2 regions of the Actinoplanes missouriensis 431 genome follow, and region 1 is predicted to be linked to the other one. Evidence: riboswitches for the same ligand, from Rfam matches in the RefSeq annotation. Region 1 holds a riboswitch; the other holds the start of a gene.
What was found. Region 1 has a riboswitch for ZMP and ZTP ahead of AMIS_RS33725 (bifunctional 5,10-methylenetetrahydrofolate dehydrogenase/5,10-methenyltetrahydrofolate cyclohydrolase). Riboswitches for the same ligand answer to the same signal wherever they lie in the genome.

Region 2: linked by a shared signal. The riboswitch ahead of AMIS_RS02360 (glycine hydroxymethyltransferase) and the one ahead of AMIS_RS33725 (bifunctional 5,10-methylenetetrahydrofolate dehydrogenase/5,10-methenyltetrahydrofolate cyclohydrolase) in region 1 are both predicted to bind ZMP and ZTP.

What each region holds. Positions count from the first base shown of each region.
Region 1 covers NC_017093.1:7,414,059-7,419,965, forward strand. The annotation lists gene AMIS_RS33715 (outer membrane protein assembly factor BamB family protein) at 1-108, opposite strand, end outside; gene dxs (1-deoxy-D-xylulose-5-phosphate synthase) at 157-2,082, opposite strand; ZMP/ZTP riboswitch at 2,217-2,299, shown strand; gene AMIS_RS33725 (bifunctional 5,10-methylenetetrahydrofolate dehydrogenase/5,10-methenyltetrahydrofolate cyclohydrolase) at 2,312-3,166, shown strand; gene AMIS_RS33730 (class I SAM-dependent RNA methyltransferase) at 3,352-4,689, opposite strand; gene AMIS_RS33735 (APC family permease) at 4,686-5,907, opposite strand, start outside.
Region 2 covers NC_017093.1:498,420-504,326, reverse strand. The annotation lists gene AMIS_RS02375 (ABC transporter permease) at 1-114, opposite strand, end outside; gene AMIS_RS02370 (sugar ABC transporter substrate-binding protein) at 118-1,152, opposite strand; gene AMIS_RS02365 (LacI family DNA-binding transcriptional regulator) at 1,273-2,259, shown strand; gene AMIS_RS02360 (glycine hydroxymethyltransferase) at 2,334-3,770, opposite strand; ZMP/ZTP riboswitch at 3,793-3,883, opposite strand; rRNA gene rrf (5S ribosomal RNA) at 3,982-4,098, opposite strand; rRNA gene AMIS_RS02350 (23S ribosomal RNA) at 4,200-5,907, opposite strand, start outside.

The sequences.
Region 1 (5,907 bases):
CAGGAGCGCCGGGGCGAACCAGGGCGACGTGGTCGGCCGCCCCGGTTGCTCATATGTCTCCGGTTCCCCGCGATCCAGCCCGAGATCGATGACGACTGGCTCACCCATCCATCCAACGTAACGGTTGGATAACGAGATCGCCCATCGGCCGATCGATCAGACCGCGGCCGTCGCCTCCCCGGCCGGAGCGGCGTCCAGGCGGGACACCGTCTCGGTCACCTCGCGGGCGACGTCCTGCGCGGTCAGGCCCAGGGCGGTGAGGATCTCGGCGCGGGTGCCGTGCGGGTGGAAGCCGACCGGCACGCCGAAGTCGCGCAGCGGCACCGCGACGCCCGCGTCCCGCAGGGCGCTCGCCACCGCGTCACCCACGCCACCGGTACGGACGCCGTCCTCCAGGGTCACCACGAGGCGGTGGGCCGCGGCCAGGCCGGTCAGCTCGATCGGCACCGGGCGGACCCAGCGCGGGTCAACGACGGTCACGCCGTACCCCTGCTCGGCGAGCCGCTCCGCGGCGTCCAGACCGAGGCCCGCGAACGAGCCGACCGCGACCAGCAGAATGTCTTTTCTCTCGTCCTCGCGCAGCACGTCGATCTGGCCGACCCGGCGCAGCGCCGGGGTGGCCGGGGCGACCGAGCCGGTCGGGAAGCGCACGATCGTCGGGCCGTCGTCGACCGCGACCGCCTCCCGCAGCTCCTCACGCAGGGTCTCGGCGTCCCGCGGGGCGGCGATCCGCAGGCCCGGCACCACGCCGAAGACGCTCATGTCCCACATGCCGTAGTGGCTCGGCCCGTCCGGCCCGGTGATCCCGGCCCGGTCCAGCACGAACGTCACCGGCAGCCGGTGCATCGCCACGTCGAGCAGCACCTGGTCGAACGCGCGGTTCAGGAACGTGGCGTAGACCGCCACCACCGGGTGCAGCCCGCCCATCGCCAGGCCGGCCGCGCTCGTCGCCGCGTGCTGCTCGGCGATGCCCACGTCGTAGGTCCGCTCCGGGTACTTCTTCGCCAGCGCGGCGATGCCGGTCGGCTCGGCCATCGCGGCGGTGATACCCACCACGTCCGGCCGCTCGTCGGCGATCCGGACCAGCTCCTCGGAGAAGACCTTCGTCCACTTCAGCGACGGCTTCGCGGTCAGCGCGCCGGTCTGCGGGTCGAACGCGCCCGGACCGTGCAGGCAGTCCGCCTCGTCCTGCTCGGCGGGGAGGTAACCGTAGCCCTTGCGGGTCACCGCGTGCACGATCACCGGGGCGTTGAAGCCCTTGGCGCGGCGCAGCGCCGACTCCATCGCCTGCTGGTCGTGGCCGTCCACCGGCCCGATGTACTTCAGGCCGAGGTCCTCGAACATCGGCTGCGGGCTGACCGCGTCCTTGATGCCCTTCTTGACCGCGTGCAGCACCTCGAAGACCGGCTTGCCCACCACGGGCGTCTGGCCCAGCGCGTCCTTGACCAGGTCGAGCACCTTCTCGTAGCCCGGGTTCAGCCGCAGCGTGGAGAGGTGGTCGGCCAGGCCGCCGATGGTCGGCGCGTACGACCGGCCGTTGTCGTTGACGACGATGACCAGCCGGTTCTTCGTGGCGGCGATGTTGTTCAACGCCTCCCAGCACATGCCACCGGTCAGCGCGCCGTCGCCGACCACGGCCACCACGTGCCGCTCCTCGCCGCGCAGCGCGAACGCCTTGGCCAGGCCGTCGGCGTAGGACAGGGCGGTGGAGGCGTGCGAGTTCTCGATCAGGTCGTGCTCGCTCTCGGCCTGGCTCGGGTAGCCGGTGAGGCCACCCCGCTGGCGCAGCAGGTCGAAGCCGTCCTGACGGCCGGTCACCATCTTGTGCACGTACGACTGGTGGCCGGTGTCGAAGAGGATCTTGTCGCGCGGTGAGTCGAAGACACGGTGCATCGCGAGGGTCATCTCGACCACGCCGAGGTTCGGACCGAGGTGGCCGCCGGTCCGCGACACCTTGGCGACGAGGAAGTCACGAATCTCGGCCGCGAGCAGGGTCAGCTGCTCCGGGGTCAGTCGCTTGAGATCACCGGGCTCGGTGATGCTCGCCAGCAGGCCGGCCGGGGTCGAGGGGGAGTCGCTCATGAGGGAGCAGTCTATCGGTGCTCCGCCGTGGCGCACCTTACGCGAACGGCCGATGCCGATCCTCCACACAACCTCCACATCCTCGCAACCGGTCACCCCGGCTGGCCGGCCGTACCGATGGTCGGGCATCCTGGAGGTCACGCAGCGACTGGCGGCACGGGGATGGTTCAACCATCGGGGAGCTCGTTGCGGAGAGTCGACCGCCTGGGCTCCCGCGGGGGTCACGCGTATGTCCGCTCGTCTTCTTCCCGGCGCTCCCGTCGCCGAGTCCGTGCTCGCCGACGTCCGGCAGCGGGTCGCCGCGCTCAAGGACCGCGGCGTCCAGCCGAGCCTCGCCACCATCCTGGTCGGCGACGACGACGCCAGCGCCGGTTACATCCGGATCAAACAGAAGCAGGCCGCCGAGCTGGGCTTCTCCTCCCCGCACGAGCACCTCAGCGGCGACGTCACGCAGGCCGACCTGCTCCGGGTGATCGCCGGCTTCAACGACGACAAGGACGTGCACGGCGTCCTCATCCAGTACCCGATCCCGGCCCACCTGGACTACGACGCGGCGCTGCAGACGCTCGACCCCGACAAGGACGTCGACGGCATGCACCCGCTCAACATGGGCCGGCTCGCGGTCGGGCTGCCCGGGCCGCTGCCGTGCACCCCGGCCGGCATCGAGGCGCTGCTCGCCTTCCACGGCGTCGAGATCTCCGGTCGCGAGGTCGTCATCCTCGGCCGCGGTGCCACGCTGGGCCGCCCGCTTGCCATGCTGCTCGCCCAGAAACGCCCCACCGCGAACGCCGCCGTCACCGTGGTGCACACCGGCGTGAAGGACTGGCCGCGCTACACCCAGCGCGCCGAGATCCTGATCGCCGCCGCCGGCGTACCAGGCATCATCCAGCCCGAGCACGTGAAGCCGGGGGCCGTGGTGATCGGCGCGGGCGTGCGTTACGAGGGCCGCCGCCTGCTCCCGGACGTCGACGAGTCCTGCGCCGAGGTGGCGGGCGCCATCACCCCCCGCGTCGGCGGCGTCGGCCCGACCACGGTCGCGATGCTCTTCCGCAACGCGGTGAGCGCCGCCGAACGCGCCGGCTGAGCCAGCTGGCTCCGCTTCGCGGCAAAACGGCCTTTTGACCCGGTGAGTTGGCCGTTGGTTTCCCGCCACCCGCACACCCCGCGGGCGTCGGCAAACCAGCGTCCAACTCACCGGCGGCGTTTTGCGGGTCGCCCCCCTGCTTACGTGCTCTTGCCGAGACTGAACGTCAGGGTGGGTGGGGGTGATCACACCCGGTGCAGGAGGGCCACGCACTCCACGTGCTGGGTCATCGGGAAGCAGTCGAAGGCTCTGATCTCGACCGGGGCCCAGCCCTCGGCCCGGAAGGTCTTCAGGTCCCGGGCCAGGGCTGCCGGGTCGCAGGCGACGTAGGCGACGGCCCGCGGGGTGGCTGCGGCCACCGCGCGGACGACCTTGGCGCCGGCGCCGGCCCGGGGTGGGTCGAGGACGACGAGGTCGACCGGGGCGGTCAGGCGGCGGCGGGAGAGGGCCGCGTCGACCTTGGCCTCGACCACCTCGACCTCGGGGAGGCCGGCCAGGTTCCGGCGGGCCGCGGCGACGCCCGCCGGTGACGACTCGACCACGGTGGTCCGCGCTCCGGTGCGGGCTGCCAGGGCCGCCGCGAAGAGGCCGGCGCCGCCGTACAGATCCCAGGAGACCTCGCCCCGCGCCGGCTCCAGCATCGTCAGCACCGCGTCCACCAGCGTGTCGGCGGCGGCCGGGTGGATCTGCCAAAACCCTTCCGGGGGTACGGCCCAGGCCCGCCCTCCGGCGATCTCGGTCACCTCGCCCGGACCGGAGAGGCGGGTCAGCGTGCCACCGGCCGGGGCGTCGCCGAGATCGTCCGCCGCCGTGCCGCCGGACGATCCGGCCGGGCGGGCCAGCACCGCGACGTCGCCGCCGGTGGAGGCGACCACCTGCAGCGCGTCCGCGTCCGGCCAGGTGCGGGACAGCAGGTCGAGCTCCTGGACGGCGGGGTGGGCGATCACACAGCGGTCGATCGGGACGACCTGGTGCGACCGGTGCTGGAGCAGGCCGGGGCGGTCGAGGGCGTCGATCGCGTAACGGACCCGGCTGCGCCATCCGAGCAGTCGCTCCGCGTCCGGTTCGGCCCGGTCACCGGAGGTGGCGGGACGGTCGGGTGCGGTGGGCAACGGCTCCACGCGTACAAAAATCTTGTCTTGATCTTCGGGGTTGATCCCGGCCAGGCGGGTGAGCTGGTCGCGGACCACGTCGGCTTTCCAGCGCAGCTGCGCGTCGGCGGAGACATGCTGCAGGTCACAGCCACCGCAGCCGCCCGGGTGAGCGAACGCGCAGGGCGGGGTGACCCGGTCCGGCGACGGCTCGTGGACCTCCACCGCGTCGGCGCGCAGGTAACCCTTGTGCAGCTCGGTGATCTCGGCGGTGACCCGCTCGCCCGGCAGCGCGTGCCGGACGAAGATCACTCGGCCGTGCGGGCCGCCGAGCCGGGCCACGCAGTGCCCGCCGTGCGCCGGAGCGCCCACGGTCACCTCGACCCGGTCACCCTCGACAAGATCGTCGGTCATCTCGTAGCTCTCGATCATGAGGACTCACCCGGTCCGGGCTGGTCGGCGGGTGGCTCGCTGCGGTTGCGCGGACCCCGCGCCGGCGCCCGGGTCAGGCCGCGGTCCAGGCGGTCCAGGTCACGGTCCTGGCTGGACCGCAACTGCCAGGGCACGCTGGTGACCATCACGCCGGGCTCGAAGAGCAGCCGGCCCTTGATCCGCAGAGCGCTCTGGTTGTGCAACAGATTCTCCCACCAGCGGCCGACCACGTATTCCGGAACGAAGACGGTGACCACGTCCCGGGGCGAGGCCCGGCGCACGCTCTTCACGAAGTCGATGATCGGACGGGTGATCTCCCGGTACGGCGAGTCGACGACGGTCAGCGGCACCGGGATCTGCCGGCGCTCCCACTCCGCCTGGATGGCCCGGGTGTCCTGGTCGTCGACGTTCACGGTGACCGCGGTGATCGAGTCCGGGCGGGTGGCCTGGGCGTAGGCGACCGCGCGCAGCGTCGGCTGGTGCACCTTGCTGACCAGCACCACGGCGTGGTTGCGGGACGGCAGGATGGGCCGCTCGTCGGTCGGCTTGAGCTCCTCGGCGACCCGTGTGTAGTGCCGGTGGATGGCGAGCATGACGCCGTAGATGACCACCATGGCGGCGATCGCGATCCACGCGCCGAGCAGGAACTTGGTGATCAGCACCACGATCAGGACCGCGCCGGTGAGCACCATGCCGAACGTGTTGATCGCCCGGGAGCGGATCATCTGCCGCCGGCGCTCCGGATCACGCTGGGTCCGCAGCAGCCGGTTCCAGTGCCGGATCATGCCGGCCTGGGACAGCGTGAACGACACGAAGACGCCCACGATGTAGAGCTGGATCAGCTTGGTGACCTCGGCGTGGAACGCCACGATCAGCACCATCGCGGCGATCGCCAGGAACGCGATGCCGTTGCTGAACGCCAGCCGGTCGCCGCGGGTGTGGAACTGGCGGGGAAGGTACCGGTCCTGGGCGAGGATCGAGCCGAGCACCGGGAAGCCGTTGAACGCGGTGTTCGCGGCCAGGAACAGGATCAGCGCGGTCACCGCGCCGACCAGGTAGAGCAGGATCGAGCCGTTGCCGAAGACCGTCTCGGCGATCTGGGTGGTGACCGTCTTCTGCACGTAGTCGGCCGGCCCGGAGATGATCTGCAGGCCGGGGTCCTCGACGTACTGCAGGTGGGTGGCGCGGGCCAGCAGGATGATGCCCGAGAGCATCACG
Region 2 (5,907 bases), 1.9 Mb from region 1:
CACGACCAGGACGGCGAGCGGCCCGAGCACCGGATTGCCGTGCAACAGGTGCTGCACCCGGAGGCCGAACGAGTCGTGACGGCGGGTCTCGAAGTCTGCGGTCGTGGTCGCCATGACTCAGCCCCAGCAGTTCTGCCTGCCCCACGCGGAGTCCTTCGCCTCCACGCCGGCCTGCGGGTCGTCGGTGATCAGCTGGACGCCGGTGTCCACGAAGTCCTTGCCGGCGGTGTTCTGCGGGCGGGTGCCGTCCTTGGCGTACTGCGCGATCGCCTCGACACCCAGTTGCGCCATCTTGATCGGGAACTGCATCGAGGTCGCCCCGATCACGCCCTTCGCGACGTTGTCGACACCGGGACAACCCCCGTCGACCGAGACGATCGTGACCTCGCGCTCCCGGCCGGCCGCCTTGAGCGCCTCGTACGCGCCGGCCGCCGCGGGCTCGTTGATCGTGTAGACCAGGTTGATCGTCGGATCCTTCTGGAGCAGGTTCTCCATCGCGGTACGCCCACCCTCCTCGTTGCCGTCGGTGACGTCGTGCCCGGCGATCCGCGGGTCGTTCTCGTCGCCGATCCGGGCCGGGTCACCGATGTCGACGCCGAAGCCCTCCAGGAACCCCTGGTCGCGCTGCACGTCCACGGAGACCTGATTGGGGTTGAGGTCGAGCATCGCGATCCGCGCCTGCGTCCCGCCGGTGGAGAACTTCGCCTTGGCCCACTCCCCGATCAGGCGGCCCGCCTCGAAGTTGTCGGTGGCGAACGTGGCGTCCACCGCATCCGGCGGATCGACCGGCGTGTCCAGCGCGATGACCAGCATGTCGGCCTGTTTCGCCCGGTCGATGGAGGGGACAATCGCCTTCGAGTCGTTCGGTGTGATCAGGAAACCCTTGGCGCCGAAGGAGATCAGGTTCTCGATCGCCTGCACCTGCGCCTCGTTGTCGCCGTCCACCTTCCCGGCGAAGGTCTGCAGGTCGACTCCCTGCTCGTCGGCCGCCTGCTGCGCTCCCTTCTTCATGGTCACGAAGAACGGGTTGGTGTCGGTCTTGGTGATCAGGCCGACGACCGGTTCGCCGGTGCCCCGGTTGCAGGCACTCAGGCCGGCCAGGATCAGGACCGCGCAACCCGCGGCCGCGAGAAGCTTCGACTGCTGGCGCATGCCTCCTCCGAAACCGGACATCGAGAGACAACGTTGTCTTGGAGTAGACGCCCGGCCACCCGCAGTGTCAACAATGAGTTTCCAAGCTGTTGCGTTGAGTGATCAATGCGGGGAGTCGTCATGGCACGGCCGACGATGAACGACGTGGCACGCACCGCCGGTGTGAGCCTCAAGACGGTCTCGCGCGTGGTGAACGGCGAGCCCACGGTCACCCCGGACCTCGCCGCCCGGGTACGCGCCGCCGTCGAGTCCCTGGACTACCGCCCCCACCTGGGCGCCAGCATGCTGCGCCGCAACGACCGTCGCACCAGGACGATCGGCGTGCTGCTGGAGGACGTGTCCAACCCGTTCTCCGGCGTGCTGCACCGGGCGATCGAAGAGGAGGCGCACAGCCGCGGGGTGCACGTGCTGACCGGCAGCCTCGGCGAGGACGAGCGCCGGGAGCGAGAGCTGGCACGCGCGTTCCGGCAACGGCAGACCGACGGGCTCATCGTCGCCCCGACCGGTTCTGATCAGGGTTACCTGAGCCGGTTCAGCGGCACCCCGATCGTCTTCGTGGACCGTCAGCCGACCGGATTCCTGGCCGACACCGTGGTTTCCACGAACATCGCGGGCGCCGCCGCGGCGGTCCGGCATCTCGTCGCGCACGGCCACCGGCGGATCGCGTTCCTCGGCGACTGCCAGCGGATACCGACCGCCCGCGAACGTTTCCGCGGCTATCTGCAAGCGCTCGGCGACCGGCCCGGACCGGTGGTGCACGACATCCGCGGCGAAGCGGCCGCCGAGCGCGCCACGATCACCCTGCTACGCCGGCCCGACCCGCCGACGGCGCTCTTCACCAGTCAGAACCTGATTACCGTGGGGGCAGTCCGGGCGCTGCGTCGGCTCGGCCGGCATCACCTGGTCGCGCTCGTCGGCTTCGACGACTTCCCCCTCGCCGACCTGCTGGAACCCGCGGTCACCGTGGTGGCGCAGCACCCGGCGCGGATCGGCCGCGTGGCCGCCGGCGCCCTCTTCGAGCGCATCGACGGGCACGACGGCCCGCCGCGCGTGATCCGGGTGGCGACGACCCTCATCGCGCGAGGCAGCGGAGAAATCTCGATCTAGGGGCGGCGATTGCCGCCTTCCGCCAGAAACGACGAACCGCCCCTCCCGAGGGGAGAGGCGGTTCGGAAAACAGGTCAGAGGCTGACCGTGGGGTAGAGCGGGAACGGCGCCAGCAGCTCCGTCGCCTGCTTGCTCACCCGGTCGGACAGCGCCGGGTCCAGGGTGAACTTCGCCTTCGAGCCCTCGGCCGGGCTGGTGTTGCTGAGCACCGTGTGGATCAGCTCAGCGATCTGGTCCATCTCCGCGGCGCCGAGGCCACGGCTGGTCAGCGCCGGGGTGCCGACCCGGATGCCGGACGTGTACCACGCGCCGTTCGGGTCCGACGGGATCGCGTTGCGGTTCGTGACGATGCCGCTGTCCAGCAGCGCCTGCTCGGCCTGACGGCCGGTGATGCCGAACGGGTGCACGTCGAGCAGCACGAGGTGGTTGTCCGTGCCACCGGAGACCAGCTGCACACCACGCTTGAGCAGACCCTCGGCGAGCGCCTGGCTGTTCGAGACGATCTGCTGTGCGTACGACGAGAACTCCGGCCGGCGCGCCTCCGCGAACGCGATGGCCTTGGCCGCCATCACGTGCGGCAGCGGGCCACCGAGCACCATCGGGCAGCCACGGTCGACCTGCGACGACAGCTCCGGCTGGCAGAAGACTGCGCCACCGCGCGGTCCGCGCAGGCTCTTGTGCGTGGTGGTCGTGACGATGTGCGCGTGCGGGATCGGGTTGAAGTCACCGGTGAACACGCCACCCGCCACCAGACCGGCGAAGTGCGCCATGTCGACCATGAAGGTCGCGCCCACCTCGTCAGCGATCTCGCGCATCGCCGCGAAATTGACCTTCCGGGGGTACGCGGAATAGCCGCCCACGATCACCGCGGGCTTGAACTCCTTCGCCGTCTCCCGCAGCTTCGCGTAGTCGATCTGGCCGGTCGCCGGGTCGACGCCGTAGCTGCGCTGGTCGAACATCTTGCCGGAGATGTTCGGCCGGAACCCGTGGGTCAGGTGACCGCCGGCGTCCAGGGACATGCCGAGCAGCCGCTGGTTGCCGAACGCCTGACGAAGCTCCGCCCACTCGGCGTCGGTCAGGTCGTTGATCTGCCGCTTCTCGAACTTCTTGAGGTAGGGCACCTCGACGCGGTCGGCAAGAATGGCCCAGTAGGCCACCAGGTTCGCGTCGATGCCGGAGTGCGGCTGAACATACGCATACGGCGCGCCGAACAGGGCCTTCGCGTGCTCGACAGCGATCGACTCGATGGTGTCCACGTTCTGGCAGCCGGCGTAGAAGCGGCGGCCGATGGTGCCCTCGGCATACTTGTCGGACAGCCAGTTGCCCATCGCCAGCAGCACGGCCGGCGACGCGTAGTTCTCACTGGCGATCAGCTTCAGCGACTCGCGCTGGTCGGTGAGCTCCTGGGCGATCGCGTCGGCGATCCGGGGCTCAACCGAGCGGACCACCTCGAGCGCAGCGCGGAAAGCGGTGGATTCAGCATTCAGCTCAGCATGGTTTGAGTTAGACACAGTGGACCTCCCTATCACGTAGCGAAGAGGCCCAGGCGCACGGCAAGTCGTCGTCTCGACGGAGCCGCTCCCCGATGGTCAACCATCCGAACGCGCCAGTCACGGCCCGGGCCAAGCATACCGGCTGTCCGCACGGACCGGCGCCGTGATTTTCCTCCACCAAACAGAAAAAGGCCCACCCGGGTGACCGGGTGGGCCTTTTCTACGTTGAGTCCGGCGGCGTCCTACTCTCCCACACCCTCCCGAGTGCAGTACCATCGGCGCTGGAGGGCTTAGCTACCGGGTTCGGAATGTAACCGGGCGTTTCCCCACCGCTATGACCACCGAAACAACTGCCAACAAACCGCAACCAGCAACCCGATGAAAATCAACCGGGGTGGTTGTTCGTTTGCTGTGAATCACACAGTGGACGCAAGCGCAATGTTTAGAGTGGTTAAGCCCTCGGCCTATTAGTACCGGTCAACTCAACACGTTACCGTGCTTACATCTCCGGCCTATCAACCCAGTAGTCTCCTGGGAGCCTTACCCACTCAAGGTGGTGGGATACCTCATCTCGAAGCAGGCTTCCCGCTTAGATGCTTTCAGCGGTTATCCCTTCCGAACGTAGCCAACCAGCCGTGCCCTTGGCAGAACAACTGGCACACCAGAGGTTCGTCCGTCCCGGTCCTCTCGTACTAGGGACAGCCCTTCTCAAGTATCCAACGCGCACGGCGGATAGGGACCGAACTGTCTCACGACGTTCTAAACCCAGCTCGCGTACCGCTTTAATGGGCGAACAGCCCAACCCTTGGGACCTGCTACAGCCCCAGGATGCGACGAGCCGACATCGAGGTGCCAAACCATCCCGTCGATATGGACTCTTGGGGAAGATCAGCCTGTTATCCCCGGGGTACCTTTTATCCGTTGAGCGACACCGCTTCCACACGCAAGTGCCGGATCACTAGTCCCGACTTTCGTCCCTGCTCGACCCGTCAGTCTCACAGTCAAGCTCCCTTATGCACTTACACTCAACACCTGATTGCCAACCAGGCTGAGGGAACCTTTGGGCGCCTCCGTTACCCTTTAGGAGGCAACCGCCCCAGTTAAACTACCCACCAGACACTGTCCCTCGACCCGATCAGGGCCGCAAGTTAGATACCCAAACCCAACAGAGTGGTATTTCAACAATGCCTCCACCCGAACTGGCGTCCGAGCTTCACCGGCTCCCACCTATCCTACACAATTAAATTCGGATACCAATGTCAAGCTATAGTAAAGGTCCCGGGGTCTTTCCGTCCTGCCGCGCGTAACGAGCATCTTTACTCGTACTGCAATTTCGCCGGGCCTGTGGTTGAGACAGTGGGGAAGTCGTTACGCCATTCGTGCAGGTCGGAACTTACCCGACAAGGAATTTCGCTACCTTAGGATGGTTATAGTTACCACCGCCGTTTACTGGCGCTTAAGTTCTCCGCTTCGCCCTCACGGGCTAACAGGTCCCCTTAACGTTCCAGCACCGGGCAGGCGTCAGTCCATATACATCGTCTTACGACTTCGCATGGACCTGTGTTTTTAGTAAACAGTCGCTTCCCCCTGCTCTCTGCGGCCATACCACGCTCCACCCGCAAGGGGCTTCACGCGTCCGGCCCCCCTTCTCCCTAAGTTACGGGGGCAATTTGCCGAGTTCCTTAACCACAGTTCACCCGTCGCCTCGGTATTCTCTACCTGACCACCTGTGTCGGTTTAGGGTACGGGCCGCTCGAAGCTCGCTAGAGGCTTTTCTCGGCAGCATAGGATCAATGACTTCACCAGAACGGCTCGGCATCACGTCTCAGCCTGTATGGTGTGCGGATTTGCCTACACACCGGCCTACACGCTTACCCCGGCACAACCACCGGCCGGGCTCATCTACCTTCCTGCGTCACCCCATCGCTAAACTACTACCCACAGAGGTCCTAGTCTCCCGCATCGCCGGCCGAAGCCATTGAATTGATCAAGTAGTTAGTACTATGAGGTTCGTCTTGGGCGCTTCTACGCGGGTACGGGAATATCAACCCGTTATCCATCGACTACGCCTCTCGGCCTCGCCTTAGGCCCCGACTCACCCAGGGCGGATTAGCCTGCCCCTGGAACCCTTGGTCATCCGGCGGAAGGGGTTCTC